2 regions of the Kitasatospora arboriphila genome follow, and region 1 is predicted to be linked to the other one. Evidence: riboswitches for the same ligand, from Rfam matches in the RefSeq annotation. Region 1 holds a riboswitch; the other holds the start of a gene.
What was found. A riboswitch is a leader RNA that binds a small molecule or an ion and turns the genes downstream of it on or off. The one in region 1 is predicted to bind glycine.
Positions count from the first base shown of each region.

Region 2: another riboswitch for glycine. It lies ahead of gcvT (glycine cleavage system aminomethyltransferase GcvT); the one in region 1 lies ahead of gcvP (aminomethyl-transferring glycine dehydrogenase).

Region 1 is NZ_BAAALD010000027.1:66,401-70,884, reverse strand. Features, by position in the region: gene ABD353_RS16325 (MFS transporter) at 1-542, opposite strand, end outside; gene ABD353_RS16320 (PRC and DUF2382 domain-containing protein) at 733-1,992, opposite strand; glycine riboswitch at 2,259-2,362, shown strand; glycine riboswitch at 2,364-2,494, shown strand; gene gcvP (aminomethyl-transferring glycine dehydrogenase) at 2,586-4,484, shown strand, end outside.
Region 2 is NZ_BAAALD010000011.1:6,418-10,901, forward strand. Features, by position in the region: gene glyA (serine hydroxymethyltransferase) at 46-1,314, opposite strand; gene gcvH (glycine cleavage system protein GcvH) at 1,392-1,766, opposite strand; gene gcvT (glycine cleavage system aminomethyltransferase GcvT) at 1,880-2,998, opposite strand; glycine riboswitch at 3,185-3,287, opposite strand; gene ABD353_RS08595 (enhanced serine sensitivity protein SseB) at 3,404-4,195, shown strand; gene ABD353_RS08600 (enhanced serine sensitivity protein SseB C-terminal domain-containing protein) at 4,385-4,484, shown strand, end outside.

The DNA.
Region 1 (4,484 bases):
CCGAAGGCCAGGCCCATCCAGAAGATCGACTTGTAGCTCCAGTGCTCCAGCAGCAGGCCGGTGGCGACCAGGCCGAGGCCGCTGCCGACGCCCATGGAGGCGCTGATGGCGGCGACGCCGCCGGTGACCTTGGCCTTGGGCAGCTCGTCGCGGACGATGCTGATCGCGAGCGGGAGCACGCCACCGCCGGCGCCCTGGAGCACGCGGGCGACGACCAGCCAGGTGAAGGAGTGGGTGCCGACCGCGAGGGCGGAGCCCGCGACCAGGCCGGCGAGCGAGACCAGCAGCATCGGCTTGCGGCCGCGGAGGTCGCCGAACCGGCCGAGCAGCGGCGTGAGCACGGCCGCGGAGAGCAGGTTGGCGGTCATCAGCCAGGTGATGCTGGAGCCGGAGACGTCGAGCTCCTTGGCGAGCGACGGCAGGATCGGCACGACCGCGGTCTGCACCACGCTGAACGCCAGCATGGCCAGCACGAGCGCGGGGAGCACCCGCGCACTGCTCGGCTTCTCGTCCGTGGCGGCGGGCTGTGGGGCCTCACTCACGGTGGGTTTCCTCCCGTTGGGTCGCCGGAAGCCGGTCACTGCTTCAGGCGAGCGATAGTGAATGAACTGAAGTAACGATGCAGGCCAATACTTCAGTCTGTCAAATATCGATCGGTGAAGCTTTGGCAAAGCGCAGGTCCCGGACCGCCGCAGCGGACCGGGACCCCGGGGACGTCCTGCCGTCGGAGGATCAGACCGGGCGCAGCGGCTCCGGCCGGGCAGGCTGCGCCGCGGCCGTCCGCGCCGCGACCTGGACGGGCGCCTGGCCCGACGCGGCGGGCGCCGGCTGCCCACCGGCCGGAGCGGGCCCGGTCGGAGCGGGCCCGGTCGCGGCAGCCGCGGTGGTCGCCGTGGTGGAGGCGGTCGTGGCCGCCGCGCGGTCGGCCGGCTGGGGGCCGTACGGCTGGCGCGCCGTCCCGTCGTGCACCTCGACCTGCTCGCGACGCAGCTCCTCGCGGACGAGCTCCTCCTCGGTGTAGCGCTCCACCACCAGGCGCACCCGCTCGACCGGGGCCAGGTACTTGCGCACCACCGCCCGCTCCTCGCGCAGGGTCACCTCCTCGACCGCCTCGGCGATCTCCTGGTCGCTCAGCGCGGCCCGCTCGGCGTCGCTCACCGGCACCCGCTCCACCCGCATCCGCTCCCGCACCACCGGCACCCGGCGCTCCACGGCCTCCGAGGTGACGTACTTGCGCAGCCGGGCGGTGCCCAGCACGTGCCACTCGGTGCTGATGTCCAGCCGCTCCTCGCGGCAGACGATCTCGACCGGCCCCTGCGCCGAGGCCTCGCCGCCCTGCTGCGGCTCCGGCCGCTCGGGCCGGTCCGCGGCGGTCGGAGCGGCAGCAGGGCGGACGGTGCCGCCGGCCGGCACCACCGGGAGCTGCATGGTGTTCTCCGAGCTGTCCTGCCGGGAGCCGGCCGGTCCGGAGCCGTCCGGCCGGGTCCCCTCCTGCCGGGGCCCGTCGTGGCGCGTGCCGCCGTGCTGCCCGTCGGCGTGGTCCGTCCGGCCGTGGCCGTTCACCGCCGGGCGGCCGTTCGCCGCGGACTGCTCGGGCGCCGCGTGCGCGACCGCGCCGAACTCGGTGTCACCGGGGCGCTCGGCGGGCGCCGGGCCCGCCTCCGCGCCCGGCCGGCCGTTGGAGGTGTCCAGCCCGTAGTAGCGGTAGAGCTGCAACTCCTGGGCGGGTGACAGGTGCTGGCCCACGCCGAAGTCCGGGGAGTCCTTCACCAGCGACTTGTCGTACGGGACCTTGAGCTCTTCGCCCGAGAACTCGCTGGTGGTCAGCGGGATGAAGGCGTCCCGGCCGAAGATCCCGGTGCGGACGGCGGCCCACTCGGGCTCGCCGGTCGCGTCGTCGAGATACACCTCGTCGACCGTGCCGATCTTCTCACCGTTCCGGTCGACCGCCTTGTGCCCGATCAGGTCTCGCGGATCGATATCGGTCTGCACGCTGTCCTCCAGTGCCTACTGCTCCTGTGTCTCCGTGGACGTCGGGACGGCTGGAGGAGCTGGCCAGACGCCATCTACACAGAACGCCATGGACCGGTCACCGGCGAGCCGGGGGCGGCCGTCCGGGCCGGTGATCGGCCGTCCGGGGGACGGGCACGGCCCGCGGGCCCGCAGACGGGGCCCTCGGACCGGCCCCCGGCGGTGGGACGCCGGTCACAGCACCCGCCATTCCCGGCGGTCCCGCTGGTACCCTGGGCGGCGACCGCCGAGCCCGCGCGGGAGAGTCCCCGACCCCGCTGAGCTGGGGAAGGGGCGCCGAAGGAGCAACTCCTCCCCGGAATCTCTCAGGCACCCGTACCGCGTGGGCCAGGTCACTCTGGAAAGCAGGGCAGGACCGCCGGCACAGGAGCCGTCGGCACCACCCTCACCGACGGTGCAAGCCGACGAGATGCCCTCGGGCGTCAAGACGGCGAAGCTCTCAGGTACCGATGACAGAGGGGGAGGCCTGACGGGTTCGTACGTCTCCGGCTCCCCACGGCGGCCGACCGGCGTGCGTACCCCCGCCGGTCCGTGACCAGGAGGCCTCGACCCCCATGAACGCCCAGCCGAACCTCACCGAGCTCGAGCAGGCCAGCCCCTTCGAGACCCGCCACATCGGCCCCGACGCCGCCGCCCAGGAGAAGATGCTCGCCCAGGTGGGCTTCGCGTCCCTGGACGAGCTGGCCGACGCGGCCGTTCCCGAGGCCATCCGCAGCCTGACCGCGCTGGACCTGCCCGCCGGCCGCAGCGAGGCCCAGGTCCTCGCCGAGCTGCGCGAGCTGGCCGACCGCAACCGGGTCGCCACCTCCATGATCGGCCTCGGCTACTACGGCACCTTCACCCCGCCGGTGATCCTGCGCAACGTCCTCGAGAACCCGGCCTGGTACACCGCCTACACCCCGTACCAGCCGGAGATCTCGCAGGGCCGCCTCGAGGCGCTGCTGAACTTCCAGACCCTGGTCTCCGACCTCACCGGCCTCGCCACCTCCGGCTCCTCGCTGCTCGACGAGGGCACCGCCGCCGCCGAGGCGATGGCGCTGGCCCGCCGCGTCACCAAGGTCAAGGGCGGCGTCTTCCTGATCGACGCCGACACCCTGCCGCAGACCGTCGCCGTCATCGAGACCCGCGCCGAGCCGACCGGCGTCGAGGTCGTCGTCGCCGACCTGTCCGAGGGCATCCCGGCCGAGATCGCCGAGCGCGGCGTCTTCGGCGTGCTGCTCCAGTACCCGGGTGCCGCCGGCGCCGTCCGCGACCTCACCCCGGTCATCGAGCAGGCCCACGGCCTCGGCGCGGTCGTCGCCGTCGCCGCCGACCTGCTCGCCCTCACCCTGCTCAAGTCCCCGGGCTCGATGGGCGCCGACATCGCCTGCGGCACCTCGCAGCGCTTCGGCGTGCCGATGGGCTTCGGCGGCCCGCACGCCGGCTACCTCGCCGTCCGCGCCGAGTTCGCCCGCAACCTGCCCGGCCGCCTGGTCGGCGTCTCCGTCGACTCCGACGGCAACCGCGCCTACCGCCTGGCCCTGCAGACCCGCGAGCAGCACATCCGCCGCGAGAAGGCCACCAGCAACATCTGCACCGCCCAGGTGCTGCTCGCCGTGATGGCCTCGATGTACGCCGTGTACCACGGCCCCGACGGCCTCGCGGACATCGCCCGCCGCACCCACCGCTACGCCGCCGCGCTCGCCGCGGGCCTGCGCGCCGGCGGCGTGGAGCTGGTGCACGGCGCCTTCTTCGACACCGTCACCGCCCGCGTCCCGCAGCGCGCCGACGAGGTCGTCGCCGCCGCCCTCGAGGCGAACATCAACATCCACAAGGTGGACGCCGACACCGTCTCGATCTCCTGCGACGAGACCACCACCCGCGAGCACGTCACCGCGCTGTGGGCCGCGTTCGGCATCACCGGCGGCGAGCTCGACGAGACCGCCGACGCGCTGCCGGCCGCCCTGCTGCGCGACGACGAGTACCTCACCCACCCGGTCTTCCACAGCCACCGCTCCGAGACCGCCATGCTGCGCTACCTGCGCCGCCTGTCGGACCGCGACTACGCGCTGGACCGCGGCATGATCCCGCTGGGCTCGTGCACCATGAAGCTCAACGCCACCACCGAGATGGAGCCGGTCACCTGGCCCGAGTTCGGCCAGCTGCACCCGTTCGCCCCGGCCGACCAGGTGCAGGGCTTCCTCAGCCTGATCCACGGCCTGGAGCAGCAGCTCGTCGAGGTCACCGGCTACGACGCCGTCTCCATCCAGCCGAACGCCGGCTCCCAGGGCGAGCTGGCCGGCCTGCTGGCCGTCCGCGCCTACCACCTGGCCAACGGCGACACCCAGCGCGACGTCTGCCTCATCCCGTCCTCCGCGCACGGCACCAACGCCGCCTCCGCGGTGATGGCCGGCATGCGCGTCGTCGTGGTCAAGACCCTGGTCGACGGCGACGTCGACGTCGAGGACCTCAAG
Region 2 (4,484 bases), on a different contig from region 1:
GGCGTCGCGCTCCGATCGCCGGTCGGTCCTACCGCGGGGTGCGGATCACAGCTCGGGGTAGAGCGGGTACTTCGCGGCGAGCGCGGTCACCCGGGCCTTGAGCGCGGTGGCCTTGGCCTCGTCGAAGCCGGGCAGCAGGGTCTCGGCGATGACGTCGGCGACCTCGCGGAAGTCCTCCGCGCCGAAGCCGCGGGTGGCCAGCGCCGGGGTGCCGATGCGCAGGCCGGAGGTGACCATCGGCGGGCGGGGGTCGTTCGGCACCGCGTTGCGGTTCACGGTGATGCCGACCTCGTGCAGGCGGTCCTCGGCGTCCTGGCCGTTGAGCTCGCTGTTGCGCAGGTCGACCAGGACGAGGTGCACGTCGGTGCCGCCGGAGAGCACCGAGACGCCGGCGTCCACGGTGTCCTGGCGCAGCAGGCGCTCGGCCAGGATCTTCGCGCCCTCCAGGGTGCGGCGCTGGCGGTCCTTGAACTCCTCCGAGGCGGCGACCTTGAAGGCCACGGCCTTGGCGGCGATCACGTGCTCCAGCGGGCCGCCCTGCTGGCCGGGGAAGACCGCGGAGTTGATCTTCTTGGCCCACTGCTCCTTGCAGAGGATGACGCCGCCGCGCGGGCCGCCCAGCGTCTTGTGGGTGGTGGTGGTGACCACGTCCGCGTACGGCACGGGCGAGGGGTGCAGGCCCGCGGCGACCAGGCCGGCGAAGTGCGCCATGTCGACCATGAGCAGCGCGCCGACCTCGTCCGCGATGCGGCGGAACTCGGCGAAGTCCAGCTGGCGCGGGTAGGCGGACCAGCCGGCGATGATCAGCTTGGGCTGGTGCTCCTTGGCGAGGCGCTCGACCTCGGCCATGTCCACCTGGCCGGTCTTCTCGTCGACGTGGTACGCGGCCACGTTGTAGAGCTTGCCGGAGAAGTTGATCTTCATGCCGTGGGTGAGGTGGCCGCCGTGCGCCAGGCTCAGGCCCAGGATGGTGTCGCCCGGCTGGATCAGCGCGAACATCGCGGCGGCGTTCGCCTGCGCACCGGAGTGCGGCTGGACGTTGGCGTGCTCCGCCCCGAACAGCGCCTTCACCCGGTCGATGGCGATCTGCTCGGCGACGTCGACGTGCTCGCAGCCGCCGTAGTAGCGCTTGCCGGGGTAGCCCTCGGCGTACTTGTTGGTCAGGACCGAACCCTGGGCCTCCATGACCGCCACCGGGGCGAAGTTCTCGGAGGCGATCATTTCGAGGGTGGTCTGCTGGCGGTGCAGCTCGGCGTCGACCGCGGCCGCGATCTCCGGGTCGAGCGCGTGCAGGGACTGGTTCAGAACCGTCATGAGGTGGGGTCTCCCCGTGGAGCGAAGGGCTGGAGCGGGGCGGCCGCCGCACTGCGGCCGCCCCGTTGGGCGGGCGGTCAGCCGCCGATGAACGCGGTGTACGCCTCGGCGTCGAGCAGCTCGTCGGTCGCCTCGACGCGGACCTTGAACAGCCAGCCATCCTCGAACGGGGAGCTGTTCACCAGGGCGTTGTCGTCGAGGACGGCCTGGTTGACCTCCACGACCTCGCCGGTGACGGGCGAGAACAGGTCGCTGACCGACTTGGTGGACTCGAGCTCGCCACAGGTCTCACCGGCGGTGACGCTGTCACCGACCTCCGGGAGCTGGACGTAGACGATGTCGCCGAGGGCGTCGGCCGCGTGCGCGGTGATGCCGATCGTCGACACCCCGTCCACGGCGGCGGTCAGCCACTCGTGCTCCTTGGTGTACTGCAGGTGCGTGGGGTTGCTCATGGCGTCATTCTCCAGGATCGCAAGAGGGAGGGGCGTGGCCGTCCGCTGAGCGGACCGCCCCGGGCAGGACGGTTCAGGACGGTTCAGGGCGGTGCTGGGAGCGGCGGGGGCGCTCAGCGGGCGCGCTTGTAGAACGGCAGCGCCACGACCTCGACCGGCTCGGCCTTGCCGCGCACGTCGACCGCGACGGCGGTGCCGGGCGCGGCGTGCGCCGCGTCCACGTAGGCGATGGCGATCGGCTTGCCGAGGGTGGGGGAGGGCGCGCCCGAGGTGATCCGGCCGATCGGGTTGCCGTCGGCGTCGACCACCGCGTACTCGGCGCGCGGCACCCGCTTGCCCTCGGAGACCAGGCCGACCAGCTTGCGCGGCGGCGCGGACTCGGCCTCGACGGCCGCCTGCTCCAGGGCCTTGCGCCCGACGAAGGCGCCCTCGTTGGTGGTCTTGTCGAAGCGCACCACGCGGCCGAGGCCGGCGTCGAACGGGGTCAGGTCGGTGGACAGCTCGTGGCCGTACAGCGGCATGCCCGCCTCCAGGCGCAGCGTGTCGCGGCAGGACAGGCCGCACGGCACCAGGCCCTTGTCGGCACCGGCCGCGGTCAGCGTCGACCACAGGTGCTCGGCGTCGGCCGGGGCGCAGAAGACCTCGAAACCGTCCTCGCCGGTGTAGCCCGTACGGGCGAGCCAGACCTGCTTGCCGGCGACGGTCGCGGGCAGCAGCGCGTAGTACTTCAGGCCGGGCAGGTCGGCGTCGGTCAGCGAGGCGAGGATGCCGTTCGCCTCCGGGCCCTGGACGGCGATCAGCGCGTAGGCGTCGCGGTCGTCGCGGACGACGGCGTCGAAGCCCTCGGCGCGCTCGGTCAGCGCGTCCAGCACCACCTGGGCGTTGGAGGCGTTCGCGACCACCATGTACTCGTCCTCCGCGGTGCGGTAGACGATCAGGTCGTCGAGGATGCCGCCGTCCTCGCGGCAGATCATGGTGTAGCGGGCGCGCAGCACGCCCAGCGCCGAGATGAAGCCGACCAGCGCGTGGTCCAGCATCTCGCCGGCCTGCGGGCCGGAGACGGTGATCTCGCCCATGTGCGAGAGGTCGAACAGACCGGCCTTCGTGCGGACGGCGAGGTGCTCCTCGCGCTCGCTGCCGTAGCGCAGCGGCATGTCCCAGCCGGCGAAGTCGGTCATGGTGGCACCGAGCGAACGGTGCAGCGCGTCGAGCGCGGTGAGGCGGAGGGACATGACGGCAGGACTCCTTGGCTGCTCTGCGGGCACACGGGCGACCCTCCCGCCCGGAAACGGGCAGGACGGCGGATGGAGTCTCCCCGTCTGTCGTCAACAACCTGAGAGCTTCACCGCCACCTCAAGGATGGCGGCTTGCACCGTGGGTGGGCGCACGGCGCGGCCGTGTCCACTTTCCAGATGTGCCTCGCCCGTGCGGTATGGGTGCCTGAGAGATTCCGGGGAGGACTTGCTCCTTCGGCGCCGGCCTCGCCCCTGGGGGCGTTCCGGACTCTCCCGCGCGGGTTCGAGCGGCCAGTATGAACTTGGAGGGTCGAGCGCGCTCATCATGGCATGCCGCCGGGCCTGATGGGAGAGGGGGCGGCCCGCTAGGCTCTGTGCAGGGGACGAGCGAAGGGGCCGTACATGGGGTATCCGGCGGGCGAGGCACAGGCGTGGGCCGCACCCGGCACGGCGCCGGAGGGCGGCACCTGGCCGTCCAACGAACTGGAGCAGGTGCTCACCGCCGCGCTCGGCGACCCCGGCGCCACGCCCCGGGTGATCGAGGTGCTCGCCCGCAGCCAGGTGTGGATCCCGCTGCCGGCCGGCGCCGACCCGCAGGGCACCTCGCTGGACCTGCCGACCATCGAACTCGCCGGTACCCCCTACGTGCCGGTGTTCTCCTCGCAGGAGCAGTTCCTGCAGCACGCCCCGGGCATGGCGTTCGCGATCGCACCGGTGTGGGAGTTCGCCCGCGGGCTGCCGCTCGGCATCGGCATCGCCGTCAACCCGGAGGCGCCGGTGGGCATCCCGGTGCCGCCGGAGGGCGTCGGCGAGCTGCGCCGCGGACCGCAGGGCGGCCGCACCGCCGGCGAGGCCGTCGAGGGCGCCTCGGTGGCGCTGCGCGAGCCCGAGCCGCACCAGGAGCCGTACGCCTTCCTCGCCGCGGCCACCTCCGAACTGTCCCGGCTGCCCGGCGTGCTGACGGCCCGTCGGGCGCTCGCCCGGGTGGAGGCGGACGCCCCGCAGCTGTACGTCGGGATCCAGCTCGACCCGGCCGGTCCGGCCGATCCGGTGCAGGTCAACGAGGCGCTCGGCCGCGCGCTCGGAACCGCGCCGCCGCCGTGGGGCGTCCACCTGGTGCTGCTGGACATGGCCGACGACCCCGTCGTCGAGTGGCTGCTGACCTGCGTGGCGCCCTTCTACGTCCGGGCGTGACCGCCGGTCCGGCCGGCCCGGGCGCCTGCCGGCGGGACACCGGCGCCGCCCGGGGGTATCACGAGGGGGTATGCGGCATGACGCCTGTCGGCCGCGCGCAATAGGGTGCTGCCCGGCAGTGGGCACGAGCGGCGGAAGACGGAACAAGACGGGGCACGGCGACGTGAGCGAGCGGAGCGAGGCGGGCGCATGAGCGCGGCAGCGGCAGGCGGCGGGCCGGGCCCGTGGGGCCAGGCACCCGTGGCACCGCCCGGCGGTGACCCGGGCGCCATCGAGCGCGCCCTCGGCG